4 regions of the Photobacterium sp. GB-72 genome follow, and region 2 is predicted to be linked to each of the others. Evidence: predicted binding sites of a transcription regulator. Region 2 holds the regulator's gene; each other region holds the start of a gene.
The links. The regulator CRP, encoded in region 2, controls carbon source genes, mostly activating them, when cyclic AMP is high. The targets are predictions, from matches to a motif close to TGTGANNNNNNTCACA.

Region 1 (8,231 bases), on a different contig from region 2:
CGAAGCAAACATCACAGTAGCTGAACGTGCAAAAGTTGGTGTTGTATTCGCTGAACAAGCGTTAGCAGAATCAGGCACAATGGTACTTTACAGCAACCCAGCACAGGGTCGCGCAGTAAGCCTATTACCAGAAGCTTCTGTATTCGTTGTACCTAAAAGCTCAATCGTTGCTCGTTTAACACAAGCAACTGAGATTCTGCATCAAAAAGCCATGAACGGTGAACGTGTACCTTCATGTGTTAACTTTATTTCAGGTCCGAGCTCGACAGCAGATATCGAGCTGATCAAAGTTGTTGGTGTGCATGGGCCCGTCTTTGCCACCTACATCATTATTGATGATATGTAAGCTTACTTATCACCAATAGTGATAGCAAACTAGTAGGATACTAGTGGTTAAGCACATTACGGGAATACGAATAACGCAGTCTTCGGGCTGCGTTTTTTTATCTAGAATTTAATCTTTTTAAGTATATAATCCTTCGCCTATTAGGCTTTAAGTGGGATAAATAATGCCAGCTATCGATGATCTCGTTTTATTCACTCAAGTTATTGAACATGGCTCATTCAGTAAGGTTGCTGAACTCAATAATGTGACTAAATCCGTTGTTAGCAAGCGTATTAGTAAACTTGAAACCGAATTAGGCTTACAACTTATATATCGCACCACACGAAAGCTAACACTCACAGAACCCGGTGAAGTGCTTTACCATCGTGCTAAAAGTATCAACCATGTTGCTCAAGCTGCTTTTGACTCTGTGAAGGGCTACAGCGAAGCACTCTCTGGTAAAATTCGGATGTCAGTACCGACAATTTCAGGCGAATTAGTATTAGCAAAAGCCGTGTCTGATTTTTGTCAGAAACACCCCGGTCTTTCGGTTGATATGTCGCTAAACAATCACTTTGTCGATCTCGTTGCTGATAACTACGATTTGGTGATCCGTACCGGTTATCTCGAAGATTCAAGCTTAATCGCTCGTCATATTTTTAATTCTCGCTGGGTAATATGTGCCTCACCCGCTTACATTGAACATTATGGCAAGCCAGAAAAACCTAAAGATCTCAATAGCCATAATTGTCTAGGTTATAACCCTCAAAGTACTGGCCCTTTTGACTGGCAATTTATTAAACAAAATAAAATTTACACTCAAAAAGTCAGCGGAAACTTTTCATCCGACAATGCGATAGCGTTGAAAAAAAATGTCCTCGCAGGTAATGGTATCGCTTATCTACCCAATTGCTTAGTTCATGATGAATTAGAGCGCGGTGAGTTAGTTGAATTGCTCTCGGCACATGCGGGTAAAGTGGTGGGGATTTATGCTGTCTATCCGTATACCAGAAAACCTGCTAAACGGATTCAAGCACTGATTGAACATATTCGAGAAAGCTACATGGAAATTAAAGAAAAATTCTAATATCCATGTAGTATCAATTAGTTATAGCAATCAGTTAAATCAATTATAATTAACCGTCGACGAGTTTCATCAATAAATGCCCATCGTACAACGCTTGTTTAACCAAAGCCGCTCCCGGCATCGTCGCTTGAGTGTAAAAACAGCTTTCTTCTATTTCTAAGCCATCGAAATAAACAGGTAAGGTTTGCGAGCTAATACGATCCATAATCGCAGGATAAAGTACCGATTTAGCACGATTAAACTCCCCACCAATCAAAATGCGCTGAGGGTTAAATAGGTTAACCATTATCGCAATGGCTTGCCCTAAATTATGACCTAACTCCACAATAATTTGTCGCGCTAAACTGTCACCTTCTACTGCCGCATCACATACTGATTCAATCGTTAAAGGCATATGATTCAGCATCGATTCATGTCCTGCTTTAAGCTGCGTTTTCACTTGTTCTAAAATGGCCTGTAAACTCGCAACGGTTTCTAAGCAGCCATGATTACCGCAAAAACAACGTTTGCCAAACGGCTTAATTTGAATATGCCCAAGCTCACCCACGTTACCGGTTTTCCCTTGCAGCACATTATCATCAAGGACAATCCCCGCTCCCACACCATGATGAATAGAAATCAAAATGGAGTTTGCAATACCACGAGAATTACCGAACAATTTTTCTGCTAAAGCCCATGAACGTGTGTCATTACCGATAAAAACAGGCAGTCCAGTTTCATTGTGAATAATTTCACCCAAGGGTAAATTAGACACATTATAATGTGGCATCTGTAATACCATACCTTCACTGGAATTAACTAACCCTGGTAATGACACTGCAATCGCTGTCATTCTGTCTAGTTCGCTAACATGATTGGCAAAGAAAATGTTTATTTCAGCTAATAACTTTTTAACCACATCTTCTTGATGCAGTTGCTCAATATCTTGACGTTCTTCTACTAGAATTTCGCCGCCAAGTGCATGTAAAGCAATAGTAAGATAACCACGACCTAAACGAATAGATAAAAATTGCCACCCTTCATTGGCAGGAACTAGCCCAATAGCAGGTCGTCCACGGCTGCTCGGTTCTTGAAATTGCGTTTCTTTAATTAAATGCGCATCAATTAATTCACGGGTGATCTTAGTAATACTTGCGGGGGCAAGTTGACTGCGTTTAGACAATTCAATGCGCGAGATCGGCCCATACAAATCAATTAGTTTATATACGCTGCCGGCATTATTTCTTTTTATATGATCGATATGGCCTGGCTGAGCGACGTACATGTCGATACTCCTGAGAAAAATCAGCTTAAAAACCTTCGGAAACTAATTTTTTTACTTTGCGAAGTAATTGTGAAGCCTCTTATCGTCAGTACGTGACAAGTATCACTATCAACGACTAAAGACATTGAGTTTCGCTTCTGCGATAATGAAAAAAAGGCTTTTTTGCCTACTCTTTTTTTTAATTAGCGGATTTATTTCACGCAGTAACTTTTCTAATAATGATCATGTTTCATTGACACTAGAATGGTTATAGACGTGAAAATAAGAGGTTCAACGTGTACAAAATTAACGAAGTATTCGAAACAATTCAGGGTGAAGGTGTATTTACTGGCGTGCCTGCAATTTTTGTTCGATTACAAGTCTGCCCTGTTGGCTGCTCATGGTGTGACACCAAACAAACTTGGACAGCAGAGCCACAAGATTTAGTTAGCTTAGAGCAGATCATGGCTAAAACTGGGGACTCACCACTTTGGACTAATCTTGACGCTAATGGTGTAGTGCAATTATTACAAGATCAAAAATATACGGCTAAACATATTGTTATTACAGGCGGTGAACCTTGTATTTACGATCTTCGTCCTTTAACTCATGCACTAGAAAAAGCTGGCTTTAATTGTCAGATCGAAACCAGTGGCACATCTGAAATTCAAACCAGTGATAATACTTGGGTAACGGTATCGCCAAAAATTAACATGAAAGCAAAGTTGCCCGTTTTAGCTTCTTCCCTCGCGCGTGCTAACGAGATCAAGCACCCTGTCGGCACTAGCAAAGACATTGAACAACTTGATGCGCTCATTGATGGCGTGACGCTAAAACCTGATGTCACGATTGCGCTTCAACCTATTAGTCAAAAGCCACGTGCAACAGAACTATGTATTGAAACATGTATTCAACGTAACTGGCGTTTATCGATCCAAACACACAAATATCTAGCCATCGCTTAATCGCTCTGTACTTTGCTTGATTTATAAAACATTTATCAAAAAACCGCTTCGCTTTAATGTTTTACAACGCTAAAGCGAAGCGGTTTCTTGCAAATGACCGATAATTAACCAACTATCACCTCAAATTGCCTATTTCTTTCATCAATTTATCATTTGATTGATATCAATACTTGATGCTTGTCGTAAGAAAGGTAATATTGCTAATACATAAATATCTTTAAGCACGAGATACTTTAATTCCAAAGTCAGTGCCTAAACGGAGAATGATTTAAACATGACTTACGCGCCTGTAACAGACGTATTAAGCGGCAAACTAGCGGTAGACAGTGAAGTTACTGTTCGCGGTTGGGTTCGCTCACGTCGTGATTCCAAAGCTGGGATCTCTTTCCTTGCCATTTATGACGGCTCTTGTTTCGACCCGATTCAGGCCGTGGTCCCTAATGAGTTAAATAATTACCAGGATGAAGTACTTAAGCTTACAACTGGTTGCTCTGTTGAGGTTACCGGTACAATCGTAGCATCTCCTGCTAAAGGTCAAGATTTTGAACTAGCAGCAACCAACGTGAAAGTCGTTGGTTGGGTTGAAGATGCAGATTCTTACCCAATGGCTAAAACTCGTCACTCAATTGAGTACTTACGTGAAGTTGCACATCTTCGTCCACGTACTAACGTGATCGGCGCTGTTGCACGTGTTCGTAACTGTCTATCTCAAGCGATCCACCGTTTCTACCACGAGCAAGGCTTCTTCTGGATGTCTGCACCACTTATCACAGCATCTGACTGTGAAGGTGCCGGTGAAATGTTCCGTGTATCTACGCTAGACATGGCTAACATTCCAATGACTGATAAAGGCGAAGTAGACTTTGACAAAGATTTCTTTGGTAAAGAAACTTTCCTAACAGTCTCTGGTCAGCTAAATGCTGAAGCATATGCGTGTGCACTAAGCAAGGTTTACACTTTCGGCCCAACATTCCGTGCTGAAAACTCAAACACAAGCCGCCACCTAGCTGAGTTCTGGATGGTTGAGCCTGAAGTTGCATTCGCAGAACTTGACGATGTAGCTAAACTTGCTGAAGACATGCTGAAGTACGTATTCAAAGCGGTACTTGAAGAGCGTCGTGACGACCTTGAGTTCTTTGCTCAACGTATCGACAAAGACGCAATTTCTCGCCTAGAGAAGTTCGTAACATCTGACTTTGCACAAGTTGATTACACTGATGCAATTAAGATCCTTCAAGACTCTGGCCGTAAGTTCGAGTTCGATGTTGAGTGGGGCATTGATATGTCTTCTGAGCACGAGCGTTACCTTGCAGAAGAACACTTCCAAGCACCTGTAATTGTTAAGAACTACCCGAAAGACATCAAAGCATTCTACATGCGTTTGAATGACGACGGTAAGACAGTAGCAGCGATGGACGTATTGGCACCTGGCATTGGTGAAATCATCGGTGGTTCTCAACGTGAAGAGCGCCTAGACATTCTAGATGCACGTATGATTGAGATGGGTCTAGATCCTGAGCACATGGGTTGGTACCGCGACCTACGTCGTTACGGTAGTGTTCCACACGCTGGTTTCGGTCTAGGCTTTGAGCGTCTAGTCTCTTACGTAACTGGTATGGGTAACGTACGTGACGTGATCCCATTCCCACGTACTCCACGCTCTGCAAACTTCTAATCGTATTTAGTTTAGAATTGCAAAACGCAAAAAGGCTGCCCTATTGGCAGCCTTTCTTTTATCATCCATTTTGAAGAAATCTGATTAACAATGACATTAAACGACGTTAATCATTAAAGTCTAGGTTGTTAAACGGCACAGGTTTTGAGTAATAATACTCTTAAATCTTCTTATCAAGAGATATAATAGGTTGATAATATGAAATAAATTCATTATTTTTTCACCCTACTCCTAATAACTTTTTAATCCCAGCTGAGAATGAAATAGTCAATAATACCCGCTGCGATCAAGCACAATAATAAGAAATATATTAACCAGTAATAATAAATATTTCTCTGGTTTAATTTATCTTTTAAATAACGATTAACGACAACCAGTCCATTCAAATGACCTAAATCAGAACAGATTATGAACCAACTTGTGGGTGTAAAACTATCATCATATTCAGAATGAAAAGATAAACACTTATTACAAAAATGATTGGAAAGTCAATGAGTCCGTTCGAAGTGCTTAGTTTATCCGCTCCTATTTTTACACCAATATAGCGGATATCATGACTATCATATTCTAACACTCTTAATTGTATTTGAGCGGCTTTGCTACACGTCGATATTTTTCGATTTATTGTCTTTCTAACCAATAATCTGTATCTAATTTTTTGCCATAATCTTTTATATCAGAAACAATAGTCGAATAGGTAATAAGGTAAGATAACCAAGATGCAGTTATCTTTTCGAATCCATAACTCATGAAAATAAGAATAGCAGTCAGCTGTCTTGATATTTTTACAATAGGATTAAAAACACCGCTATGACCTTACTCAAAACCCATAAATGTGCTTTAATTGTATCTAATATGAATAAAAAAAATTCGATAGATTTTACTTCTTGATACAATAAAATATTCTCATTAAAGATATGGCAAATATGATTGAATTTATACCTTTAAGATATAAAATCCCATCCTTAATTTCTTGTATTGATATTGCAAATGTTTGGTAAGTTGACAAATAAAAACAAAAGTTTAATCAGTAGCCTTAAACTTTTCTCTCTTTTATTCATAGGAATATCAGGTGGATATTTCGCTTACAACGCCTATCATTTAGACGAATTTCATGAGCAATATTTTGAAAAAATTAATTCTATTTACTCTGTAAGTCGACGTTTTAGTTCATACTACAACAATACAAGCACCACCTTTATCCCAAAAGGGTTGCACGATTACAATGACGTTGACGTTTGGGTAAAAAAACCTTCAGATGTGAAATTATTATCAACAGGAATAAACCGTCTACGCTCTCAACTCGATGAGCTTACAGATAATAACATCTGGACGATTGCTGTTTTTGAAAATCCTGCTGACTATGTCCATTTTGATCCCGCTAGACCCCTTTATTTAGAACTTTATAAAAATAATCATGACAACGATATAATAAAGCGAATTATTAAACGAGAGGGTCTTGGTGAAACTTACCGCTATTTTTATGGCTGTAATTTAAAATTGACTGAAAGGTATGTAGAAGAAGGATCTAACCAAAATATCAGATCATTATATTACCCTATCTACAATAATCGTAAGTTAGATGCATTGCTGGCTATTGATATCAAAAGTAACTTACTTCATGAAGCACTTAAAAGTTACAATAACGAATTCAAAACGGTGCTTTATGAAAACCCAGCAAAGCATGGCTATAACATAAAAGAACTATTACCTTGTGCTAGCCAAGATCCCTTTTATGTAGGTGTAAACTTATTGGCTATTTTAAAAGTATCGCTTACGCCTGCATTATTTTTAACCTTCATGATTCAGCTATTACGTTCAAGATTGAAAAGAAGAAAATTTTCGTTACAACGCGATCTTATGACGCATTTCTATCGACGTGATTACTATGAGAAAAAGCTTCTTTCTCAAAAAAGCTTCTATTTGTTAATTATTGATATTGATAACTTTAAGTCTATAAATGATACCTATGGTCATGAAATGGGCGATGAAGTAATACGTACTGTCGCGGAAAGAGTTAATCAATGTATCCGCCAAAGTGATATCGCTATACGTTGGGGCGGGGAAGAATTTATTTTAAGCTTCCCGGTTATGACAAAAGAGCAATTAGAGCTGAAGGCAGAAGAAATACGACATATTATTCAGGTATACCCAATCCATGGGATTGATGTCACAATTTCAATTGGGGGTACGGTGTCGGACACATTATCATTTACTGAAGCATATAAAGTCAGTGATGATGCGTTATATCAGTCAAAACATAACGGCCGTAATCAATCAACGATTATTTAATGACGTTATTGCTGACGACTGCTTACTTTTGATACTAAATTAGCAAATAATGACTGTAATATGCCATCCTTGATAGATCACTCATTGTTCAAGGATGGCAACATGATCACTTCATCTTTATCAAATCATATTCTTACGCTCTCTATTGACCGCCCTTCCGCAAAAAATGCACTTAGCCTTGCTATGTATCAAGATCTTGCTCAACAGTTAGAACGAGCAAAAAATGATGATATATCCGTCGTTATTATTACAGGCAATGCTAATATTTTTTGCAGTGGTAATGATATTGAAGATTTTATTCAGTTAGCACAGGCAGATAGCACTCAAACACAAAAAAATAGAGCGATTATTGAACGCTTTATGTTCGCTATGATTGACTGTCCTGTGCCTATTATTGCTGCGGTTTCTGGTGCTGCTATTGGAATAGGTATGACACTGTTACAACACTGTGACTTTATTTTTGCCACTCCTAATACAATCTTCACTCTTCCCTTTGTAAAGCTCGGATTATGCCCTGAATTTGGTTCAAGCTTATTATTACCGCAATTACTCGGCGAACGAAAAGCCAAAGCAATGTTACTGCTTGGCGAGGAAATGACAGTAGAAGAAGCGCTATCTCTTGGTTTTATCAATCAAATAACCAT
Region 2 (8,231 bases):
TGGGGCTGGGACGTATGTCTGTGATAACAATAAAAACCATCACTGGATCTATCAATTAGAAGAGTTACAGACTGAAGAATGTAATTTCGGCTATAACATTCCTCCGCGATTTGATCGCAGTGAGATGATAAGCAACGCCATGGCAAAAATTAGTGCTAATCCCTCGCAATTAAATGACATGATGTTGTATCAGCCACCACAAGGGATCGATAATCATCGTCATATCGTTTGCCAATGGTTAAATCAAAAAGGCATTGATGTTTCATCAGAGCAGATGTATTTCACCTCAGGCGCACAACATGCTGCGGAATTATTGCTGAGTATTTTCTGTCGTGCTGGTGATACCGTGTTAGTCGAATACTTTTGCTACCCCGGCTTTCTAACCCTTGCTCGTCAACATGGTATTACCCTAAAAAGTGTTGAGATGGATGAAGATGGGGTGATCCCTGCCAGTCTCGCATCGGCCTGTGAACTCTACCAACCACGGCTAATATATTTAACACCAACCCAGCAAAACCCAACTTCGGTAACAATGCCGCTCTCTCGTCGTGAAGAAGTGATTAGCGTGTGTCGTGAGCATAATGTGTTAATTGCGGAAGATGACGTCAACGGATTACTGCCGCCCTCACCGCCACCGCCTTTAATCAACCTAGCACCTGAACATGTAATCCACATCGGAGGGTTATCAAAATGCCTCGCACCAGGACTTCGCTTAGGTTACATCCAAGTGCCGAAACAGTGGCAGCAACATCTAAGTGCAGCACTCTATAACCACAGCTTAATGATCAGCCCACTGCTCTCTGCTATCGCTTGTGAATTAATTGTTCAAGGTGATGCCGATCGGGTATTAACGACCGTTCGTACTGAAATACAACAACGGCAATTATTGGTACAGCAATACCTTGGTGAGTTTGCCATTACAACCCAGACTTTTAGTTTTCATGTTTGGCTGCAATTACCAGAAGACTGGCGCTTAAGTGATTTTATGGCGGCAACAACAGCCCGTGGGGTTATAGTTAAATCAGCAGAATTATTTACTCCTAGAGGTAATCATATTCAACCAGCAGTACGGCTCGCCATTAGCTCACCGCTAAACCAACAGCAATTGATCTTTGGCTTAAAAACCATTGCCGAGTTATTACGCCACCCCCCTTTATCCCATTTTTCGCTGTAACAGAGGATATTCATGTCTCAATTTACGCCAGCATCAGGATTACAAAATCCACACATTCAAACCTTATTACCGCGATTTGTTCGTCGCCAGCCACTATTCACACCTGTGACGCAACGACTGACCACACCTGATGATGACTTTCTTGATCTCGCTTGGACAGAAGCTCCTACAGACGATAGCAAACCATTAATGATCCTATTCCATGGTTTAGAAGGCAGCTTCCATAGTCCGTATGCCAATGGACTATTATATGCTGCAAAACAACAAGGTTGGCTTGGGGTTATGATGCATTTTAGAGGCTGCAGTGGTGAGCTAAACCGTCAACCTAGAGGCTATCACTCAGGTGAAGTCAATGATGCTCGCTTTTTCATTACATGGTTACGTGAGCAATTCCCCCTACGGCCTTTTATCGCAGTGGGAGTATCCCTTGGCGGTAATATGCTGATTAACTATCTTGCAAAATATGGTGATGACAGTGATCTCGTTGCCGCTCAAGCGGTATCTCCCCCATTAAATTTAACCTCATGCTCGGCACGTATTCAACAAGGTTTTTCTAAGATCTATCAGCAATATCTACTCAACTCGATGAAGCGCACAATGGCAAAACGAATAACACTTCATCAAGATAAAATGCCTATCACCCACCAGCAATTAGCTGCGATAAATACGGTATGGCAATTTGATCAGCACATTACCGCCCCTCTCCATGGTTTTATTGATGCTGACGATTATTATCAACGTTGTAGTGGCCTTCAACAGCTCAACTTGATCAGTACACCACTGCGGATTATCCATGCCAAAGACGATCCGTTCATGACCGAATCGGTGATCCCATCACAACCATTGCCGAGTAATATCGACTACAACTTATATGAAAAAGGTGGCCATGTTGGGTTCGTTAGTGGTTCTATTTTTAAACCGACGTTTTGGCTCGAACACAGCGTTCCAACATGGTTTAAAACCAAACTCACCACTCCTCAATAGGGCTAGTGATATTTTTATCATATACTGCGCGTATCAGTAACGCAGTCGACGAGACATAAAATGATCATTCCTTGGCAAGATATCGCCCCAGAAACACTGACTAACCTGATTGAACAATTTGTGCTACGTGAAGGCACTGATTACGGTGAAGTTGAAATGAGCTTAGAAAACAAAGTGAATTATGTGATGCAGCAACTGAAATCCGGTGATGCTGTGATTGTATTTTCTGAATTGCATGAATCTGTCGACATAAAATTACGCAATCAGTTGCAATAAGTTTTATTAATGTGAGTCGTGCCCAGAGAGTTACGACTCAAAACTTGCCTCCGCTAGCAGTTTCACTTTTCAATCCCGACATCCCTGTTAACTTGTAGTAGCATTGTTGCCCGATCAGGTAATTTTATTATTGCCTGCTTTCTCATTTATCTTTCGATAATCAACAACGACAAGGTTAGTCATGTCTGCAAAACATCCTATTATTGCAGTTACTGGTTCATCAGGAGCAGGAACCACGACGACTTCTGAAGCATTCCGAAAGATGTTCAATATGATGAACATTAATGCGGCATGGCTAGAAGGCGATAGCTTCCATCGCTATACCCGCCCTGAAATGGACACTGAGATCCGCAAAGCTAAAGAGCAAGGTCGACATATCAGCTATTTTGGCTCAGAAGCCAATGACTTTGCCCAATTAGAGCAATTTTTCAAACAATATGGTGAAGATGGCACAGGCCGCTTTCGCCGTTATCTACACACATTTGACGAAGCCGTACCCTACAACCAAATGCCCGGAACGTTTACTCCGTGGCAACAGTTAGCAGAAAACACTGATTTACTCTTTTATGAAGGCTTACATGGTGGGGTTGTCGATGGCGAGATCCATGTCGCACAGCATGTTGATCTTCTTATTGGCATGGTACCCATTGTTAACTTGGAGTGGATCCAAAAAATTGTTCGTGACACGAGAGATCGAGGGCACTCTCGCGAAGCGGTGATGGAGTCAATCGTTCGCTCCATGGACGATTACTTAAATTATTTAACTCCGCAATTTTCACGCACACATATCAACTTTCAACGTGTACCAACCGTTGATACCTCAAACCCGGTGAGTGCCAAAGGGATCCCAAGCTTAGATGAAAGCTTTGTTGTGATCCGATTTCGCGGTTTAAATAATGTCGATTTTCCGTATTTACTTTCCATGATCCAAGGCTCATTTATGTCACGTCATAACACGCTTGTCGTCCCTGGTGGAAAAATGAGTTTTGCAATGGAATTGATCATGCGCCCCCTTATCGAGAAACTGATTAATACAGGGAAAATCAGTTAAGTTTGCACAAACGAAAATAAATAGAAAAAAGGTTGGCACAAACACCAACCTTTTTCATCTCAATCATTATTAAGCAGTGATGATTTCATACGAATGAGTCAACTTAACCTTTTCACCAATCATCAAGCATACAGAGCAATATTTCTCTAAAGAATCAGCAATGGTGTTAGCCACTAAGGTTTCATTTAAATCAAAACCTGAAACAATAAAATGCAAATTGGCTGCGGTAAATAAACGTGGCGCTTGCTCTCGACGCTCAGCTGAAATAAGAACCTCACAACCCACAATATTTTGCGCTTGGGATTGTAAACCACTGACAACATCTACTGAGCTACACCCTCCCGCCGCCATTAATACCAATTCCATTGGACTTGGAGCTTTATCCCCTCCATTACCATCCATGACTACACTATGACCGGAGCTAGATTGACCTAAAAAAGTCATATCTTCTACCCATTTTACTCGGGACTGCATCGCTTAATCCTTATTCAAACGCCCAATAATTGTCTCTAGTCTTATTGATTAAATAATGAATGTAAATCCTAATTCTCCGCCTTAATAACAACTTTTTTCCTCTCTAAAAATCGTCGTAATAATCATTACTTATCGCACCACTTAAAATTATCTCGCCGCATTGTGATCCTGTGCACAGTTATCCATATGAAATGAACGAATCTACTAGATCAATATCAAGAAAAAGGCGCAGAAAAAGGATACACTCTAACTTATTCAAGTTAGCTTGCAGCCCAGCGGCTGAATGGATACCCTATCAGTAGGCAGTTTTTTTTCTCGTGATAAAAGTTAGAAAAGAAACCAATGCTGTTGGGCAACAAATGCAGAGGAAGTTAGTAATATGGTTCCAGGTAAACCGCAAACAGATCCAACTTTAGAGTGGTTTCTTTCCCATTGTCATATTCACAAGTACCCATCGAAAAGTACGCTGATCCACGCAGGTGAGAAAGCAGAAACGTTGTACTACATTGTGAAGGGTTCTGTTGCTGTACTAATCAAGGATGAAGAAGGTAAGGAGATGATCCTTTCTTACCTAAACCAAGGTGACTTTATTGGTGAGCTTGGCTTATTCGAAGAAGATCAAGAGCGTACTGCTTGGGTTCGTGCGAAAAGTCCTTGTGAAGTAGCAGAAATTTCATTCAAAAAATTCCGTCAGTTAATTCAGGTTAACCCTGATATTCTGATGCGCTTATCTGCTCAAATGGCAAGTCGCCTACAAGTGACAAGCCAGAAAGTAGGTGATTTGGCATTCTTAGATGTTACAGGTCGTATCGCACAGACATTGCTAAATCTTGCAAAACAACCAGATGCAATGACGCACCCTGATGGCATGCAGATTAAGATCACTCGTCAAGAAATCGGTCAAATTGTTGGCTGTTCTCGTGAAACAGTGGGTCGTATTCTGAAAATGCTTGAAGAGCAGAACCTAATCTCTGCTCACGGTAAGACGATTGTTGTTTACGGTACGCGTTAATTTTTAACGTCTTTAACCGTACGAAAAAAGCCGCACACTGTTGCGGCTTTTTTATTTCTGATTGATTAATAATCCCCCCCATAAATACCTTTAAAAAGTGTGCCATTAATTAACTTGTATTGCTCAAATTAAATGCTAAATTCAAGCAATGAATGGACTTCATCTTTTTTTGGTTTTTATATGGATATTGAACGTTTTGCCCCGAATAGCTACACCACTGTACCTGGCGCTATCGCTCCTCAACCTACAACTATTGAGATGACAGGCTTTAGTGACCGTCGTTGTTATTTAGAACAGCAAACAGGTTTACGTCGCTGTCCTGTTGAAGACAGTGGTATTTGGGGATCTCCCCTAGATAATTAACAGATTTAAAAAAAGCAGCCAATTGGCTGCTTTTTATTGCATTGTTTACACTGTTCAAGAGTTATAAGTACTTTCAAAGATCTTATCTGCCGAAGCTTCTACAAATCCGGTATAAATCTCACCATCTGGCTGTAAATAACGTTTAGCAAACTCATAAAATCCGCCAGAGACCAACATCTCACCATCAGAAAACGTGACCATGACTTTATCAGCCATGGTTGCTGATTGCTCTAACATCACAGTAGGATCGCCTTTTACCGCACCTCCCGCCTGATTAATGTCAAAACCACTTGATTCGAGAAAATGGTTCACTTCAGAAATTTCATTAAATTGCTCAAGCTGATTAATATCAACAGTAAAATGATTAGCACCAAAACCATGCGCTGCCACCCACCCTGCATATTCACTTTCTGCATTTAAAAACTGATAACTATCACGGCTTAATTGCCATGGTTTACCTTGAGAAAGAAAAGCAGGATCAGCAAAATAAGCATCATCAACTTGATCGACAAGCTGACGTACTTCTGTTTGTAACTCTGTTGAACATAATCCTAATTGCAGTTCACTAATAAATACTTTAGGCGCAGCGGGATCGGGGTGTTCAAAGTGCTCTGCATATAACTTTTTCGCTTTGAAATGATATCGACCTTTGGGTTTATAACCTAACGCAATAAATGGAGCCGCTAATCTTGCTAAACCACATTTAGGTAGTGCAAAGGTACGCAACGCAATATGATCATTTCTAAGTGGCGCATCTTCGGTAAGTAATTGCCGAATATTCAGCGCTGAAGGGCATAATCGCTGAGTATAATCTTGCCATAACGCGGTAAATAATTGTTCCATGCTGCACAATCCTTACTGTAAGTAATACAGTGAACCTATTAGTCTCAGAGTGAAATACCCGGAGATAACTGCTCAGGTAAGCATGTTGCCTCACCTTCCATTGATGCCATTGGGTAAGCACAATAATCAGCAGCGTAGTAAGCACTTGGGCGTAAATTACCAGATGCTCCTGGGCCACCAAACGGTGCATCTCCACTCGCTCCCGTTAACTGGCGATTACGATTTACAATCCCCGCGCGAATATGATCAATAAAATATTGCCATTCACTATCATCGGTTGATACAAGCCCGGCTGATAAGCCATAACGGGTGTCGTTCGCAAGACACACGGCTTGAGCAAGATCTTGATAACGCACTACCTGCAATAATGGGCCAAAATATTCTTCATCGGGTAAATTTTCGATATTCGTAACATCAACGATCCCAGGTGTAACCACCGCTCCCTGTCCGCGCTTTGCCTCTACCAATACTTCGCCACCAAGCGATACTAATTGTCGTTGAGTTTGCACAATATTGTCTGCGGCTTGGCGGGAGATTTGAGGCCCCATAAACGGCGCAGGCTCGGCAAATGGTCCATCGACAACAATAGCTTTGGTTGCTTCCACTAAAGCTGCCAACAACGCATCCCCTTCGCTACCCAAGGGTAAGTATAGTCGGCGAGCACAAGTACACCGTTGTCCTGCGCTGATAAAAGCAGATTGTAAAATGGTATAAACGGTAGCATTGAGATCACCATAAGCATTGGAGATCACCATCGGGTTATTCCCCCCCATTTCTAATGCCAGCATCTTGCCCGGTTGACCTGCAAATTGGCGATGCAGAATATGCCCAGTATTGGCACTGCCCGTAAATAATAAACCATCAATATCTTTTGAAGCGGCGAGTGCCTCTCCAGTTGGGCGAGCTCCCTGCATAAGATTAATAACCCCATCAGGTAATCCGGCTTGTTGCCAGAGTTTCATTACAACTTCAGCCGTTTTAGGCGTTAATTCAGAAGGTTTGAATACCACCGTATTACCTGCAAGCAATGCAGGTACGATGTGGCCATTGGGTAAATGACCGGGGAAATTATAAGGCCCAAATACAGCCATCACCCCTAATGGTCGATGACGTACAACTGCTGTCGTACCTGCGATATCTTTCTCGCGTTGGCCTGTCCGTTCATGATAAGCACGTAAAGAAATCGCCACTTTCCCCACCATTGCTCCTGCTTCTGTTCGCGTCTCCCATAACGGTTTACCCGTTTCTTCTGCTATCGTAATGGCAATATTTTCACTATTGGCTTTCACCAGCTCAGCAAATTTTTCCACGATGGTTTGGCGCTCAACAAGGGAAGTATGACGCCATTGAAGTAATGCTTCACGCGCGGCATTCACCGCTTGCGAGACTTGCTCACTTGTCGCGGCTCGGCCTTGCCAAATCACTTCATCAGTAAAGGGGTTGAGCGATGCCATCTCATCACCTAAACCATCAACCCATTGACCCGCAATCCATTGACTCATACTTTTCTCCCCTCTTTATATTCGTAGTTTTACAGCTCAATAAAGCGCACAGGCTCACCGGTATTAACCATGAGAGTATCAGCGACCTCTTGCGTCATAACCACGGTTTGCGCTTTATCATTGATTTCCAGTGGGCTCGCAACCGCACGAAAATCAGTAAATGATGTATTCGCCACTAGGCACTGCTGTTCACTTTGATGATCGTTAATTTCAACGATATAACGCTTTGAGTGGCGAACCGTTTCAACATTACGTACATCACATTCAACCGTCGGGCCTGCATCAAAAATATCGACATAACCACGGCATGAAAAACCTTCATTTTCTAGCAAACGTAATGCAGGACGCGTGTTGTCATGAACTTGACCTATAACCGCTTGGGCTTCTTTGCTCAGTAAATTGACGTATATCGGAAGTTTAGGCATTAAGTCCGCAATAAAGCCTTTTGCTCCGATCCCCGTTAGATAGTCAGCATGAATAAAATCAATCGAGAAAAAGTTATCTTTTAGCCATTGCCAAAAAGGTGAGTTCCCTTCTGCATCGGAAACACCG
Region 3 (8,231 bases), on a different contig from region 2:
ATCATTTCCAGACGCTCAGTTAATGCATCAAGGTTATCTAGATCAGTAAGGCGTAATTGGAACCAGTTCCCCGCTAAATCACCTGGGCGTAATTTTTTATCATGGCGTGTCACTTCAAGAATTTCGACACCTGGATGTTCAGCTTCAAATTGGCTTAAATCAGGATCAGCTTTACCCGGTAAGTGAACGCTTAACCATTGCTCAGTGATTGCATGGCGATCTTTCAACCCAGCCCAGCTAACATCACGTGATTTAACACCACATGCTTTAGCTAACTCATTCACTACATATTTGGTGTTTTCACCGACTTTGCGAATTTTCACCATCAGGTGCTCGCCTGTACCGCTAAATTTAAAACCAAGTTCTTCATTAACGATGAAGTCCTGAGGACTGGCTTTAAGACGTCCGTGACAGATTGGCTTTGCATGTAGCCAATTAAAACAATCCATTATATTTTCTGCAGTGTTGGAGTGAGACATAAGCTCAAGATACCTTTTTAATTAAAACAACCGCTTCACAAGCAATGCCTTCTTTACGTCCAGTAAAACCTAAACGTTCAGAGGTCGTTGCTTTAACATTTACATTGATGATATCTGTTTCCAGATCGTCTGCAATCGCTTGACACATCGCATCAATATACGGCGCCATTTTTGGCGCTTGTGCAATAATAGTAACGTCTACATTACCAAGGCTGTAACCTTGTGCTTTAACTTTACTGTAGACATCACGTAATAAAAATCGGCTATCAGCACCAGCCCATTCCGCATCTGTATCGGGAAAATGACGACCAATATCCCCTGCGCCTATTGCGCCAAGTAATGCATCACATACCGCGTGTAGTGCAACATCACCATCAGAATGAGCGATCAGACCTTGCTCATAAGGGATCGCTACCCCACCAATAATTACCGGGCCTTCACCACCAAATTTATGAACATCAAAACCATGACCAATTCGCATTATGGTTATTCCTTTAATAATTGTCGTAGGTAGAACTCAGCTAAAGCTAAATCTTCAGGTTGGGTTACTTTTAGATTATCCGCACGCCCTTTCACCAACACGGGGGAAAAACCACAAAATTCAAGCGCAGACGCTTCATCAGTGATCACCGCCTTTTTTGCTAAAGCGGTCGTTAACGCATCACGTAGCTGACCGGCACGAAACATTTGAGGTGTTAATGCATGCCATAGTTGCTCACGGTCAACGGTGTGATCAATCACTGCTCGTGTATTTGAATTAACAGTACTGCGTTTCATGGTATCGCGTACTGGCGTGGCAAGGATTGCACCATATTCAGACGTTTCAGCCGCAGCCATTAATTGACGAAGATCTTCGATACGTACACAAGGGCGAGCGGCATCATGTACCATCACCCAAGCGTTATCATCATTGATTGCAGCTAAGCCTGAAAATACCGAATCCACACGCTCATTACCTCCATCAACCACAGTGATGCGAGGATCGCTCGCTAATGGTAACGTTGAAAAGTAAGGATCGTTCCTACTCACCGCAACCACAACATGTTGGACTTCAGGCAAGCTTAATAACCGCTCAACCGAATGTTCTAGAATAGTTTTACCAGCAATCGTTAAATATTGCTTAGGACGATCAGCGGCCATTCGGCTACCAATCCCTGCAGCAGGTACAATAGCAATGCATTTATCGATCATGAAAGGTTATCTCATCACTTAACTAAAATATGTAATTAGTTACTATCACTAACAACACGAATAAATGTTTCCCCTGGTTTTACCAAACCAAGATCGGTACGTGCACGCTCTTCCACAGCTTCTTTGCCGCCATGAAGATCTTTGATCTCCGCATACATTTGCTGATTACGCTGATGTAATTCGGCATTAGCGGCTTGTTGTAAGCTTACGCTCTCTGTGACAGCGGTAAATTCTTTCATACCGTTTTTGCCATACCAGAAATCATATTGTAGCCAAGCGATAAGAACCAATAATACAATAATAAACAGGCGCATACTTCTCCCTGCGACATAATTTTAAACAGCAAGCTGCATTCCGATTATTGAATAAACCTAAATAATTGGAATACATTTTGCGAGTCAGCAATAATCCCATAATCAGTCAATGGTGACTACTATTATGCCATGAGACTTTACATCTCCCTTACTTAGCCCTTCTTTTTGTTGAAAATAAAAACAGCATTCATGACAACAATACAAAATAAGCATTGATTCCTGCATAAATATTGATGCCGCTTAGTGATGCGTTTTTTATTTTAGCGATAAAAAAACCGCCTCTTGCAAGGCGGTTTTATTTACCAAATTGAGTAAACTCAATCATCGCTTAATAAAAAATTAAGCTTGGCCTTTAACTTCTTTAAGACCGTTGAAAGGAGCACGCTCACCTAGTGCTTCTTCGATACGGATAAGTTGGTTGTACTTAGCAACACGGTCAGAACGGCTCATAGAACCCGTTTTGATTTGACCTGCAGCAGTACCTACCGCTAGATCAGCGATAGTTGCGTCTTCTGTCTCGCCTGAACGGTGAGAGATAACAGCAGTGTAACCAGCGTCTTTAGCCATCTTAATAGCAGCTAGAGTTTCAGTTAGAGAACCGATTTGGTTAAGCTTGATTAGGATTGAGTTAGTGATACCTTTCTCAATACCTTCAGCGAAAATCTTAGTGTTTGTAACGAATAGATCGTCACCTACTAGTTGAATTTTGTCACCTAGTAGTTCAGTTTGGTGCTTGAAGCCAGCCCAATCTGATTCGTCTAGACCATCTTCGATAGAAACGATCGCTGGGAACTTCTCAGTTAGATCTTTAAGGAAGTAGTTGAACTCTTCTGAAGTGAATTGCTTACCTTCACCTTTAAGATCGTAGATGCCTTGCTCTTTGTTGTAGAACTCAGATGCAGCACAGTCCATTGCTAGAGTAATATCAGTACCTAGCTCGTAACCTGCAGCTTCAACAGCTTCTTTAATTGCTTTAAGAGCAGCTTCGTTTGACTCTAGGTTTGGTGCGAAACCACCTTCGTCACCTACCGCTGTGCTCATGCCCTTAGACTTAAGAACTTTAGCTAGGCTGTGGAATACTTCAGAACCCATACGTACAGCTTCACGAAGTGTCTTAGCACCTACTGGCTGAATCATGAACTCTTGAATATCAACAGTGTTATCTGCGTGCTCACCACCGTTGATGATGTTCATCATAGGTAGAGGCATAGAGAACTGACCAGCAGTACCGTTTAGCTCTGCAATGTGCTCGAATAAAGGCATGCCTTTAGATGCCGCAGCAGCTTTTGCGTTAGCTAGTGATACAGCTAGGATTGCGTTAGCACCGAAGTTTGATTTGTTTTCAGTACCGTCAAGGTCGATCATAACTTGGTCGATTGCAGCTTGGTCTTTTGCATCTTGGCCGATTAGTGCTTCAGCGATTGGACCATTTGCAGCAGCAACAGCTTTCAGAACGCCTTTGCCTAGGAAACGAGATTTATCACCATCACGAAGCTCTAGAGCTTCACGAGAACCAGTTGAAGCACCAGATGGCGCAGCAGCCATACCTACGAAACCACCTTCTAGGTGAACTTCAGCTTCAATTGTTGGGTTACCACGTGAGTCAATGATTTCACGAGCTAGAACTTTAACGATCTTAGACATTGTGTTTCCTCTTGCTTTATCTTCAAATTAAAAGCTAAAAAAATAGCTGTAGCCATAACAACTACAGCTATCAGTAATCCTTACTGGTTAAGCTCACCACGGTGGTATGCACCCGCCGCTTTTACAAAACCTTCAAACAATGGGTGCCCATCACGAGGTGTCGATGTGAACTCAGGGTGGAACTGTGCAGCTACGAACCAAGGGTGATTCGGAACTTCAATAATTTCAACAAGTTTCTTGTCAGCAGACAAACCAGATACTTTTAGACCTGCTTTTTCAAGCTTAGGTAGTAAAGTGTTGTTTACTTCGTAACGGTGACGGTGACGCTCATGGATCGTTGGCTGACCGTATAACGTACGCGCTTTAGAACCATCTTGTAGATGACATAGCTGAGAGCCAAGGCGCATTGTACCGCCTAGATCTGATTTCTCAGTACGCTCTTCAACTTTACCTTCACTATCAATCCACTCAGTAATAAGACCAACGACTGGATATTTAGTTTCAGCATTAAATTCAGTTGAATGCGCATCAGACATTTTGGCTACATTTCGAGCAAATTCGATTAATGCTACCTGCATACCTAAACAAATACCTAGGTATGGAATATTATTTTCACGTGCGTATTGAGCAGTAAGGATCTTACCTTCAACACCACGGCTACCAAAACCACCTGGAACCAAGATTGCATCAAGGCCAGCCAGTACTTCTGTACCTTTTGACTCAACATCTTGAGAATCGATGTATTTGATTTTTACTGATAGACGATTTTTCAGGCCCGCGTGTTTAAGTGCTTCGTTAACTGACTTATATGCGTCTGGCAGTTCAATGTACTTACCAACCATACCAATAACGACTTCAGAGGTAGGGTTCGCTTCTTCATAAATAACTTGTTCCCACTCAGAAAGATCAGCTTCTGGTGCTGTAATACCAAAGCGCTTACACACTAAATCATCAAGACCTTGAGACTTAATTAATTGTGGGATTTTGTAGATTGAATCTACATCTTTCATTGAGATAACAGCTTTTTCCTGCACGTTACAGAACAGGGCAATTTTTGCACGCTCATTGGCAGGGATCATACGATCAGAACGACACACTAAGATGTCTGGCTGAATACCAATAGAAAGAAGTTCTTTTACTGAGTGCTGAGTTGGCTTAGTTTTCACTTCGCCAGCCGCTGCTAGGTAAGGAACAAGTGTCAAGTGCATGAACATGGTGTTTTCACGACCTTGCTCTACGGCTAATTGACGAATAGCTTCCATAAATGGGAGTGATTCAATATCACCCACAGTACCGCCTACTTCAACGATTGCTACATCATGACCTTCAGCACCCGCTAACACGCGAGATTTGATTTCATTAGTGATATGAGGAATTACCTGAATCGTTGCACCTAAGTAATCACCACGACGCTCTTTGCGTAATACGTCTGCGTACACACGACCAGCTGTAAAGTTATTACGCTTAGTCATCTTGGTACGAATGAAACGCTCGTAGTGACCTAAGTCTAGGTCAGTCTCTGCACCGTCTTCCGTAACGAATACTTCGCCGTGTTGAATTGGGCTCATTGTGCCTGGATCAACGTTGATGTAAGGGTCAAGCTTCATCATAGTCACGTTAAGACCACGTGCTTCTAAAATCGCTGCAAGTGATGCAGCAGCAATGCCTTTACCTAGAGAGGAAACTACTCCGCCCGTAACAAAAATGTAATTCGTAGTCATGTTTAACCTGGAAGATTGGTGTAGAGGATAAATGTATCTGGACGGGAAATTAGTATACCAGACACCATTTATCGCCACAACGTGAAAACTATCACACCGCCATTTGATTTTTTTTGCTTCAAATCAAGTAAGCGTTATGCCACTGAAATATCAAGCTTTAACAACCAAAACAATACCATAATGGTATAATGCATTTAAAAATCATGCTGAATTTTTAATTACTGATTTTTACTTTCTTTATCTTTAACACTATTCCATGCTTCATCTAGCTCAGTTAATGAACACTGACTAATGATCTTTCCTTGTTCTAGCACACTTTCTTCCACTTGGCGAAAACGCTTTTCAAATTTTTTATTAGCTTTTTGTAATGCCATCTCTGGTTTTACTTTTAAATGACGACTTAAATTCACCACTGAAAATAGTAGATCACCGAGCTCTTCTTCTATTCGTTGTTGTTCTGGCACCGCTTGAATCACTTCGTCCATCACTTCATCAAGCTCTTCTTTTACTTTATCAACCACTGGTGCTAATTCATCCCAATCAAAACCAACATTCGCGCAGCGTTTTTGAATTTTATCAGCACGCATTAATGCCGGTAATGCGTTTGGAATATTGGCAAGCAAGCTCACATCTTGCTCTTTAGCTGCGCGCTCTTTGGCTTTTTCGGCTTCCCAGTTTTGTTGAACGGCTGCTTCATCATCAAAATCAGCATTACTAAAAACATGGGGATGACGACGGACCAGCTTTTCACTTATGCCTGCCACTACATCGTCAAATTCAAACAACCCTTGTTCTTTGGCCATCTGACTATAAAAAACAACTTGAAACAATAAATCACCTAATTCTTCTTTTACATCGTTCCAGTTTTTCTGCTCGATGGCATCAGCCACTTCATAGGCTTCTTCAAGGGTATAGGGAACGATTGAATCAAAGTTTTGTTTCAAATCCCACGGACAACCACGATGTGGGTCTCGCAACTGAGACATAATTGCTAATAATTGTTCCATCTGAGATGCTTTTTTATTTTCCATACCATCAACTCTTTAAAAATGGCGCTTTCAGCTGCTAACTTTAAAGCGCCAAAACTTCGATAGTTAATACTAGAAAACTAATTTAGAAATTCATAGCAACGATCAATCATCATCATGTTGGCAATGCTCATGTTGCTTATGATGATCTCTAGCATGAGCACAATTTTCATGTCCATTATCACCATCATAATGATGATTATCACATCGATGTTGATGTGACTCATGGCGATGGTGTCTACACCCTTGGTGATGTGAATCATGGTGTTGGCAATCAGAGTGATGAGAGCACGTGTGATTAGAAGAATCTACGCTATAAGACTCTGCTAACGCATAGTTTGGCAACAGAAATGACATTAACAATAACAGTACTATTGTAAGACTTTTTTCTCTAATCATGCTTAATACATTCGACTTCATAATACCCCCGTTAATTATTTAAACGTTACTTTATCTGCACCCACTTTCATTCCCTGCAGGCAAAGAATAAAAAACAGCAATTGTTTGATGTCATCACTAGGTACATTGATAAAATTATTATCAGGAATAAGAAATGTTGAAATAAGTAATAAAACACTCGTAATACTATTTTTAGTTAATAATTTTAATAGTAAATTTTTCATAATAGTTCTCTTGCCGCTTTATTTATAAAGCAACATCATTAATTAATAACAATCATCACTCATCTATATAATTAAGATGGGATAATTAATTTGTGAAATTAACACTTACTTTGAATCCAATTTAGATCCAGAAATAAGCAAACTATTAGGCAATAGGAGGGCGATAAATTGATTTTATAACGGCAAGAACAAGCGACTCTTGAAGATATTCAATCGGTAACAGCTTACTGACACGAGTGATAATAAGCGGAGAAAAAGAGAGTAGATGAAATGGATTACTGCCAGTACGAGGCAGTACTCGACAACATGAGCACTGTGAACAATCATTACAACTATTCTCACATTGCAAACTACAGTGATGAGATTGTTGAGTAGCCGTTTGCTGGTATTGCAGTTCGCTCTTAATATTACTTGCTAAATTAGCAACATTAGAGACTTGAACATTTTGACTCATATACGCAGCATTCACACTACTACTTAACAGTAATATTGCTATAAATAATGCATATAATATTTTATGTAATTGAGATAAATACATACTGAGTCTTTATTTTAAAGTTAATAGAATACTATCGGTCTATTATATATGAGTCAACATCAAGTCTTATTTTAGATCATTAAATTAATAAATTATTCCATTTTAAGATGTGCGCGTTAATAATTACTACTATTCATTATGTCGTAATAAATAAAAAGGGAAGCATATCGCTCCCCTTAATTTATATTTTAATCAGTTAATTAACCGTATAAACGTTTAGCCTCGGCAACATCTTTAACTTGTTCGATGCGTTTAAGTACACGTCCCAACACTTCTAAATCAGTTAATTCAAGTTCAAAGTCCATGATAGACATTTGCTTTTTATAATCAACTCGGCTTTTCATTCCCGCTACTTTCACTTTTTCATTCATTAAAGTATTGGTTAATTCTTTCAATAAGCCATTACGCTCAGAAGCCGTCACACGCACGGTAATGGTATAGTTACCGACAAAACCACCGCCCCAAACCGTATCAATAATACGCTCTGGCGCATGATGACGAAGCTCTTCAAGCTGCTCACAATCCATACGGTGAACAGAAATACCACGGCCTTGTGTAACAAAACCTTGAATATCATCGCCAGGAATAGGCTGACAACAACGCGCAAGGTGAGTCATCAGGTTATCAACACCTTCAACAACAACAGCATCACGTTGCGGTTTTTTGTGGTTTGTGGCTTGTTTATTACTTGCC
Region 4 (8,231 bases), on a different contig from region 2:
AATAACACAGTTATCGCTCTCTATCTATTTTTAGCTCTTCAGCATTTGCCAGTATTTTTGGTAAATATTGACAGCACTACCAACATCATTAGTAAACTCACCTTTATTTACTTCCTCATCTGTTGGGAAGATCATCGGATCGTTTTGTAATTCTTTAGGTAAGAATGACTTTGCTTGCTTATTTGGCGCAGGGAAACCGAGCTCTTCAACCAATTTTGCTTGGTTTTCTGGACGCATAAAGAAATCAATAAACTTAAAGGCTAAATCTTTATTTACGCTGCCTTCTGGCACAATAAAGTTATCCATCCACAGAATCGATCCTTCTTTAGGATAAACAAATTTTAGCTCTGGCATTTCTTGTTTTGCTAAATAAGCATTACCGTTCCATTGCATCCCGAGCATCGCTTCACCCGTCACATAAGGGACATGTGGTGCGTCTGAGTTATAAACGACAACGTTAGGACGTAAGTCGCGCAGTTTCTCGTATGCTTGTTTAATTTCAGCTTCGTTTGTGCTGTTAATGCTATGGCCCTGTGCTTTTAATGCCATACCAAATACATCACGAACATCATCTAATAGCATGACTTGGCGTTGGAAATCAGTATTCCATAAATCATTCCAGCCCGTTACCTGATCGTTTTTAATACTATCTGAGTTATAAGAGATCCCTGTCACACCCCAAACATACGGAAGTGAGTAATCGTTTTTAGGATCAAATTGTTGGCCTAACAAACCAGGATAAACATCTTTTAAGTGATGCATTTTGGATTTGTCTATTTTGGCTAACATGCCTTCACGCGCCATCTTTTCAATAAAATAGGTTGAAGCAAAAACCACATCATAACCTTTGTTATCCAGCAGTTTTAATTTGGTATACATCGCTTCGTTATTATCGAAAGTCGAATAGTTGACGGTGACATTGTATTCTTTCTCAAATGCTTGAATTACATCTGTTGGCATATATTCAGCCCAGTTGTAAATATTAAGCACAGCATCATTTGCCGAAACATTAAATGCTGAAAGTGCGAATGCTAGTGTTGTCACCCCTTTAAAAACTTTTTTCATTTCTATTTCCCTAAATGACCAGGTAAGTCAGTGAGTAGCGGATAATAGAGTTAACATTAAGCATGTCAAAGTTAATCGGCGTGATATATGACCACTATCACAGTAATAAATCCCTTGTTGTTGCATTAATAGCGTGACATTATCCGCGCGATTTTTTCTCTGTTCTTATCTATAGGCAATTGGAATGTCCATGCGTAGTCAATATATTGATAGTTATTACCAAGCAACAATTAATGCATTACCTGAGCAACCAGCACTCGAACAACAGATAGAAGCTGATGTGTGTATTATTGGTGGGGGTATGACAGGTTTGAATGCTGCCATCGAATTACGTCAGAAAGGTTTTTCGGTTGTCGTTCTTGAATCTCAGCGTTTAGCATGGGGGGGATCTGGCCGTAATGGTGGGCAGTGTCTCGTTGGTTACTGTTTGGGGCTGCGTGAAGTCGATGAGACCTATGGCCCTGAATGGGGAAAACAATTATGGGATCTCTCTTGTGAGGCGGTTGATATTGCACGCGAGCGTATTGAAACATTCAACATCGACTGTGATTTTCAACAAGGCTATATCGAGCTGGCATTGAAAAAGAGCCAAGAAGAAGAATTAAAATCTTGGTATGACTTAAAGCAGACTCGTTATGATTACCCAAGTGCAAGCTGGTGGGAAAAAGAACAAATTCAGCAAGTAGCGCATACCGATCGTTACCTTGGTGGGTTGTTTGATTCAAACAGCGCACATATGCACCCATTAAATTACACCTTAGGTTTAGCCAGTGCTGCAATGTCATTAGGTGCTTCGGTATTTGAAAATACCCCTGCGACTAAAATTGAAAAAGGCAATCCACATATTATTCATACCCCAAAAGGTCGTGTAAAAGCGAAACAAGTGTTATTGGCGTGTAATGCATATTTAGACGGGTTAAACCGTAAAGCACAAAGTGTCGTTTTGCCCGTTGCTTCTTATATTGCAGTAACAGAGCAATTAGGTGATCGTCAGCCTATTTCCAATATGATGGCAATGTCAGACTTAAATAACAGTCTTGATTATTACCGTCCGACACCTGATGGTCGTATTTTATTTGGCGGTGTAAATCACCCATTTAATGGTGAATACAGTGATTCAGCGGAGCGTCTACGTCAACGTATGATCACGGTATTCCCACAGTTAAAAGATGTGAAAATGGAGTACCACTGGGGCGGCTTATTTGCGGTCACTCGTTCTTACATGCCTCAAATTGATCACTTGGGGAATGATATTTATGTTGCTCATGGATACACCGGTCATGGCGTTGGTTTAACCAATATTGCAGGTAGAGTCATAGCAGAAGCAATGTCTGGCACAGCAGAGCGTTTTGATGTGTTTGCTAAGATCAAGCATGGCTGGATCCCAACACCTCAAGTGCTACGCAAGCCAGCATTAGCAATGGCGATTTGGAAAGCGAGAATTGAAGATTCGTTAGGCAAATAGCTGAAATTTACGGTGTAAACTGCATTATGTGCAAATAATTTTATTTTCTTACCGAACTATGACGACTTTTATGCAAAAAAAGTTACAATGACCTCTTACTTTCTAGTGAACAGGAAATATCATGATTGAACGTTTGGAAACGGGTGCTCGAATGAGCCGTATTGTAAAACATAACGGAACTATTTATCTGTGTGGTCAAGTTTGTGCTGATGCAACAAAAGATATTACAGAGCAAACACAGACAATGTTAGATAAAGTTGAAGCGTTATTACTACAAGCGGGAAGTGATAAAGAGCATATGCTTTCTGCAACGATTTACATTAAAGATATGAGTATGTTCGCAGAAATGAATGCAGTGTGGGATAACTGGGTTCCTGAAGGTCATGCACCTGCGCGTGCTTGTGTGGAAGCCAGCATGGCACGTGATGCTTTATTGGTTGAAATATCAGTAGTTGCAGCTGAAAAATAAGATTATAAACATCCTAATTAGGCTCAATAAAATGGCATCAGTGATGGCAATATTGAGCCTTTTTTATGTCTGCTGCTAGCTCAGTAACTGTTCTAATGTTATGGGTGAAGAGGCAAGCCCTAATCGTTGCGCAGGAGTTAATCTGTATTTATCTTGGCGACAGAGATTATGCCAAGCGCGATAAATATCAAGCAAGGGTAATAATCCTGCAGGGCGAAGTTTACGTCTTGGCTCGTTGATCAGTTGGCTAAATTGGTCTTGAAAACGGTTTTGATAAGATGAAATAGCACGGTATGTTGCGTGTTCTAGCCATTGTTTATCTTTCGAGGTTTCTCCACCAAGATGGCAGATCCCTTTACTTGCGTTCTCTAAATGAGTAAAAGCCCACCTATCTTGCCACCAACCTAGTAGAACAATATCGACATTGTCTGGCTTATCGCCGTGTAGCCATTGTTCATCTTCAAGAACATAAACAGGATCAATTCGTTTCTTTTTAATATGATCAATAAAAACTGAAATACAGGCAGAGCGAAGTAGTGTTTCTTGAGGCATAAAAACCGCAAGATAGTCGCTATGTTGGAACATTTGCTTTAAATAAAGGTAGTGGCTATATACGGTGTATTGAGGGTGGATTAATGTTCCTTTTGTTGGGTAATTAATGAGCCTGCCATCAGTCAATGGATTTTCCATATTGGAGCGACTAAAAATTTTCCTATAGGTTGTATCTACTCGCGCTAATATTCCTTGTGGGATAAATGTTTCTGTCAGCGTTTGATGTGGTGTAGAGAGCGCCATATAGCGAGCGTTATCTTGATAAGCATCATGGTGCTCTTGTGTTGATTCCACGGTTTCTTGTTGATAATTAATATGCTGAGCAACAACATACCCTGACTGCGCTTCTGCACTGGCAACCCATAGTACACCGTTCATACTTTTCTCTTGCAACGCTTTTATATTGGAAGCCAGTTGTACTTTATGTTGGTGCTTAAACAAGCGTTCATCAAACAGAGCAAGTTGGCGGCGACACCTTGCTGCGATGTGGTTTAATTGATCATAAAATGTTTTTGGATTTATCTCTAAGCGACGACAAATATCTCGCACGGGATAACCAGTAAATAATAACCCTAAGAGTTTTTGTTGTATAAGATGTTTATTATTACTACCAGACCAACGATCAACAAATGTTTGGTCGCATGCTTTACAACGATAACGTTGCCTGTCACCACTAAAGCCAAATGCGTGATATAAATGTCTATGTGTTAATGCTGAAAAAACGTTATTTTCACAGGCGTTATTTGTGCATTTAGGAAGATCGCCGCTTTGTTGGGTTTGGTAACGTAGCGCTTCTTCTACAATATCTTGGTTATTCAATAAAGGAGGAAAAGCACCACATTCACGGCATACCAATATCGGACGATTTTTGTTTGCCTGTTGTAGCACATAGTCATTTGGATTATGTGAACCAAAGTTCTTACAACTCAATGTCTTACAGTGATTAAACTGATGGCCATTAAAAGCCAAAGGTAACTGCTCAATGGGGTTTGCTGTTGTAAGAGATGTCGACATAATCAAACCTTATTTTTGAGGGGTCTTAACAATGAGTATAAATATATTATCAAGGTTGTTACTAAGCAGGCGTGGGATTTGTGAGAAGGGGCTGAGTAAATAGTACTCAGCACTGTCAGAGAACAATACGTTTCAATAATATGTTACCTATGATTGTGTAAGACGCCACATTTTACATTATCGAGCTGGTTTCTATTAATTGAAGGTACTGATTAAACTAACATCCCTTTAGTTTTTATCTTTGTATAGAAATAAGCGGTCAACATATCGGGGAAGAATGCCTCCCGCTTATGGAGTATTTATAACGAAATTGCTGTTTCTAGTGCGATATTCATCATTTCATTAAATGACGTTTGACGATCTTCTGCACTGAGCTTTTCACCACGTTTGATATGATCAGAAACCGTTAAAATAGTCAGTGCTTTTGCACCTAACTCTGCTGCAACACCGTAAATACCAGCGGCCTCCATATCTACGCCAAGGATACCGAGCTTTTCCATTTTATCGAAAAGATCGCTTTCTGGACTGTAGAATAAATCAGCAGAGAAAACATTACCGACACGAACAGGTACTTTCTGTGCTCGTGCTTGATTGACAGCAGTTTCTAATAAGTGATAATCCGCAATTGCTGCAAAGTCATGATCTGAGAAGCGAATACGGTTAACTTTCGAATCTGTTGAGGCGCCCATACCGATGATCACATCCATCAGTTTTACATCATCATGGACAGCGCCACAGCTACCAATACGGATAATATTTTTAACACCAAAGTCTTTAATTAATTCGTGGACATAAATAGAGCATGAAGGGATACCCATACCATGCCCCATAACTGAAATACGTTGACCTTTATAGGTACCAGTGTAGCCATACATACTACGTACGTCACAAACACGCTTAACATCATCTAGGTAAGTTTCAGCAATATACTGAGCACGTAGAGGATCACCAGGCATTAGTACTGTTTCTGCAAAATCGCCAAGCTCTGCGTTAATATGTGGGGTAGCCATATATTGCTCCTAGATTTTAATAATTAACAAAGGTTATTGTTGCGTTTCAATGGAAGCAGTTTATGAGAGCAGGATGATTATTCTCGCGATCAATATCACATAATTTAGGCTGTTTTAGATAAAATAGTAAGTTGTTTACTAATTCTGTTGAAAAAGAGAGGGTGGACTTCTTTTTTGATAGTTGATTACGCAAATTTTGCCATAAGAAAACCCAAATGATTATGATGCATGGCTATTTTGATCACTTTTGTTTTTAGGTAAAATGAATCAATATAATTAAAGCGAGCATAATTGATGTATAACCTTACGTTACTGTCTGATGGTGAAAGAACACGTATTGAATTAGATAAGCAGGCAGCTTATACCGTATGGAAAGTAAAAAACGGTAAGGTTGGCTATGAGGCATTTGCTGAACTTATTAACAATATTGACGATGATGATGAGCGAGATTTCTGTGAGAAATCAGTGACCAAATATAAACATCAAATGGGTGTTAATTAACGGTTCAGCATTACTTTTATCGGAATTTGGCTACTGCAATGGTAGCCGTTTGTTTACCTTTCGCGAAAATTCTCCTTTTTAAGAAAAGAATAATATATTCTCAGATATGCTTTAAAGACTACCTTTTTATCGTGAGACAAAAGATGAAAAACATAGTCTTAATTTGTGATATTGATGTAAAAAAAGGTAGTAGTTTTTTGGATTTTTTAATTCAGCTACCGGATTCAAACAAACACTTCATTTTATTCGCACGATCTATTTCAGATGACGCTTATTCTGTCTTAAAATCAAAAAACTATACCTATTCCGCTTTTGCAAATTCCGCCCAATTATTTGCTTTACTACTACGTTATCGTCCTCATCTTATCCATTTCCATTTTTATGGTATTGGTCACCTTTATACATTTATTGCCCGCATTTTTTGTTCGAAAATTGTGCTTACCATGCATAATTCACCACCAAAACACGTTGAGATAACAGGATGGCGTCGATGGAAGCAATGGGTTCTTGGTATGCCAATTACTCGTCTTTGTGCGATTTCACCTTTTATTCAGCGATGGTTAGAAGCGTTTATGCCCTCTGAAAAAATAGTGCTGATTAATAATGGTATAAATTTATCGCGATTTAACTATAAAAAATTACCGCCAATTACGAATAAATTACGTTGTTTTTATATCGGAAGTTTGAGTGCAGAAAAAGGAATCCACTACTTATTAGATCTCTTTTCTCAACCAGAATTAGCAACGATTGCACAATTAGATATTTATGGGGATGGAGAACTGTCTGAGCAGGTGAAGCTCACAGCCTATCGAGAAAATTCGATTTATTACCATGGGCGTTCAGCAAAAATTGAGCAGGATTTACAACACGCACATATTGTATTAATGCCATCTTGTTGGCAGGAAGCTTTCGGATATGTCGCCGTTGAAGCAATGGCAGTAGGGCGACCAGTTATCGCTGAACCTATCGGTGGGCTTGCCGAGATTTTTACCGATAAACAGCAGGGTTGGTATGTGTGTTTTGAACAAAGAGATCAGGTACAAAAATTGCTTCAGTTTCTTTATAGCCAAAATAAATTGCTTGAATGTGTTGGTTTAGCTGCGAGAAGAAAGGTAGAACAAAAATATGATATCGCAATACAAATCGCCCAAACTCACGCATTGTATTCATCTTTGATTGGACAATAAAGTGCTTTAAATAAGTCGTAAAGGTGGTGATTAATGTTAATAACGCATCGAATTCGTGCTTATATCAAACAACAAAACACGCCATTAAGCCGATTGTTATACCGAGTTTCAAAATGGTTCGTTTATGGTCAACTGCCTGATTTAGCATGGATATATCGGCCTATTTATGTTCTTTATCGATTAGCGAGTTTCACTTTCCAACGCTTATTGAACATTTTTCTATATCTTCCTATGTTACAGGCACGGTTAGAACATTACAGCCCTGGGTTGAGTTTAGAAAATGGCTTCCCTTTAATTCAAGGGCCGATAAAAATTTATATTGGTAATAATACTTGTCTAAACGGAGCCCTGAGTATTCACGGCCATCCTGATAGTGGTTGTTGCGAAATAAGAATAGGTGAAAATTGCTATATTGGTTGGCAAACCGGAATTTCAGTTGGAAGGAAAGTACTTATCGGCGATAACGTTATGATTGCAGGGAGAACGAGCATTAATGCCCATAGCGGTCATAGCCCAGGTTTAGACAGGTATGAACCGCCAGTAATGGCTGATTTAGTGATTGAAGACGATGTATGGATCTGTACTGGTGTCAATATTGTAAAGCCTGTCACTATTGGACGTGGCTCAGTTGTTGCTTCTGGATGTGTTGTCACTAAAGATGTGCCGCCAAATGTATTGTTTGCAGGTAATCCTGGTAAAGTCATTAGGATGTTAAGGGGGAATGAATGAATATATTTTATTTTAGTTACTTTTCCCCACCGTTATTAAATGTTGGTGCAAACAGAAGTCGACGATTTAGTGAGTCTTTAACGCGTTTAGGACATCGAGTGGTGGTCTTTCGTGAAGCCCGAGATCATCGGTTTGCTAATGTTGATAATAAAAATAAGATAGAACTTCTCGCAGATATCGTTCCTGTATCTTCATGGAATATTGATTGGTGTTGGAAATGGCCAACAATTATTCACAAA

Region 1: C9J40_RS00775 (ROK family protein) is a predicted target of CRP. The motif match lies at 2,768-2,783, and genes of this name have one in related genera.
Region 3: C9J40_RS07765 (CTP synthase) is a predicted target of CRP. The motif match lies at 5,430-5,445, and genes of this name have one in related genera.
Region 4: deoD (purine-nucleoside phosphorylase) is a predicted target of CRP. The motif match lies at 5,660-5,675, and genes of this name have one in related genera.

The regions. Positions count from the first base shown of each region.
Region 1 covers NZ_PYNV01000001.1:164,509-172,739, forward strand. Annotated here, with positions in the region: gene C9J40_RS00765 (lactate utilization protein C) at 1-346, shown strand, start outside; gene C9J40_RS00770 (LysR family transcriptional regulator) at 510-1,412, shown strand; gene C9J40_RS00775 (ROK family protein) at 1,462-2,676, opposite strand; gene queE (7-carboxy-7-deazaguanine synthase QueE) at 2,952-3,620, shown strand; gene asnS (asparagine--tRNA ligase) at 3,895-5,295, shown strand; gene C9J40_RS00790 (GGDEF domain-containing protein) at 6,286-7,587, shown strand; gene C9J40_RS00795 (enoyl-CoA hydratase-related protein) at 7,690-8,231, shown strand, end outside.
Region 2 covers NZ_PYNV01000010.1:142,737-150,967, reverse strand. Annotated here, with positions in the region: gene C9J40_RS12915 (PLP-dependent aminotransferase family protein) at 1-1,174, shown strand, start outside; gene C9J40_RS12910 (hydrolase) at 1,187-2,158, shown strand; gene C9J40_RS12905 (YheU family protein) at 2,219-2,434, shown strand; gene C9J40_RS12900 (phosphoribulokinase) at 2,616-3,485, shown strand; gene C9J40_RS12895 (OsmC family protein) at 3,555-3,959, opposite strand; gene crp (cAMP-activated global transcriptional regulator CRP) at 4,339-4,971, shown strand; gene C9J40_RS12885 (hypothetical protein) at 5,152-5,334, shown strand; gene C9J40_RS12880 (DUF1338 domain-containing protein) at 5,389-6,177, opposite strand; gene astD (succinylglutamate-semialdehyde dehydrogenase) at 6,222-7,679, opposite strand; gene astA (arginine N-succinyltransferase) at 7,709-8,231, opposite strand, start outside.
Region 3 covers NZ_PYNV01000004.1:231,973-240,203, reverse strand. Annotated here, with positions in the region: gene truD (tRNA pseudouridine(13) synthase TruD) at 1-449, opposite strand, end outside; gene ispF (2-C-methyl-D-erythritol 2,4-cyclodiphosphate synthase) at 484-960, opposite strand; gene ispD (2-C-methyl-D-erythritol 4-phosphate cytidylyltransferase) at 966-1,670, opposite strand; gene ftsB (cell division protein FtsB) at 1,706-1,984, opposite strand; gene eno (phosphopyruvate hydratase) at 2,324-3,628, opposite strand; gene C9J40_RS07765 (CTP synthase) at 3,709-5,349, opposite strand; gene mazG (nucleoside triphosphate pyrophosphohydrolase) at 5,568-6,380, opposite strand; gene C9J40_RS07750 (hypothetical protein) at 6,812-7,000, opposite strand; gene C9J40_RS07745 (hypothetical protein) at 7,146-7,454, opposite strand; gene relA (GTP diphosphokinase) at 7,739-8,231, opposite strand, start outside.
Region 4 covers NZ_PYNV01000005.1:94,152-102,382, reverse strand. Annotated here, with positions in the region: gene C9J40_RS08200 (PotD/PotF family extracellular solute-binding protein) at 31-1,065, opposite strand; gene C9J40_RS08195 (NAD(P)/FAD-dependent oxidoreductase) at 1,256-2,530, shown strand; gene C9J40_RS08190 (RidA family protein) at 2,652-2,999, shown strand; gene C9J40_RS08185 (lactate dehydrogenase) at 3,075-4,565, opposite strand; gene deoD (purine-nucleoside phosphorylase) at 4,865-5,575, opposite strand; gene C9J40_RS08175 (DUF3283 family protein) at 5,870-6,076, shown strand; gene C9J40_RS08170 (glycosyltransferase family 4 protein) at 6,208-7,263, shown strand; gene C9J40_RS08165 (acyltransferase) at 7,297-7,992, shown strand; gene C9J40_RS08160 (glycosyltransferase) at 7,989-8,231, shown strand, end outside.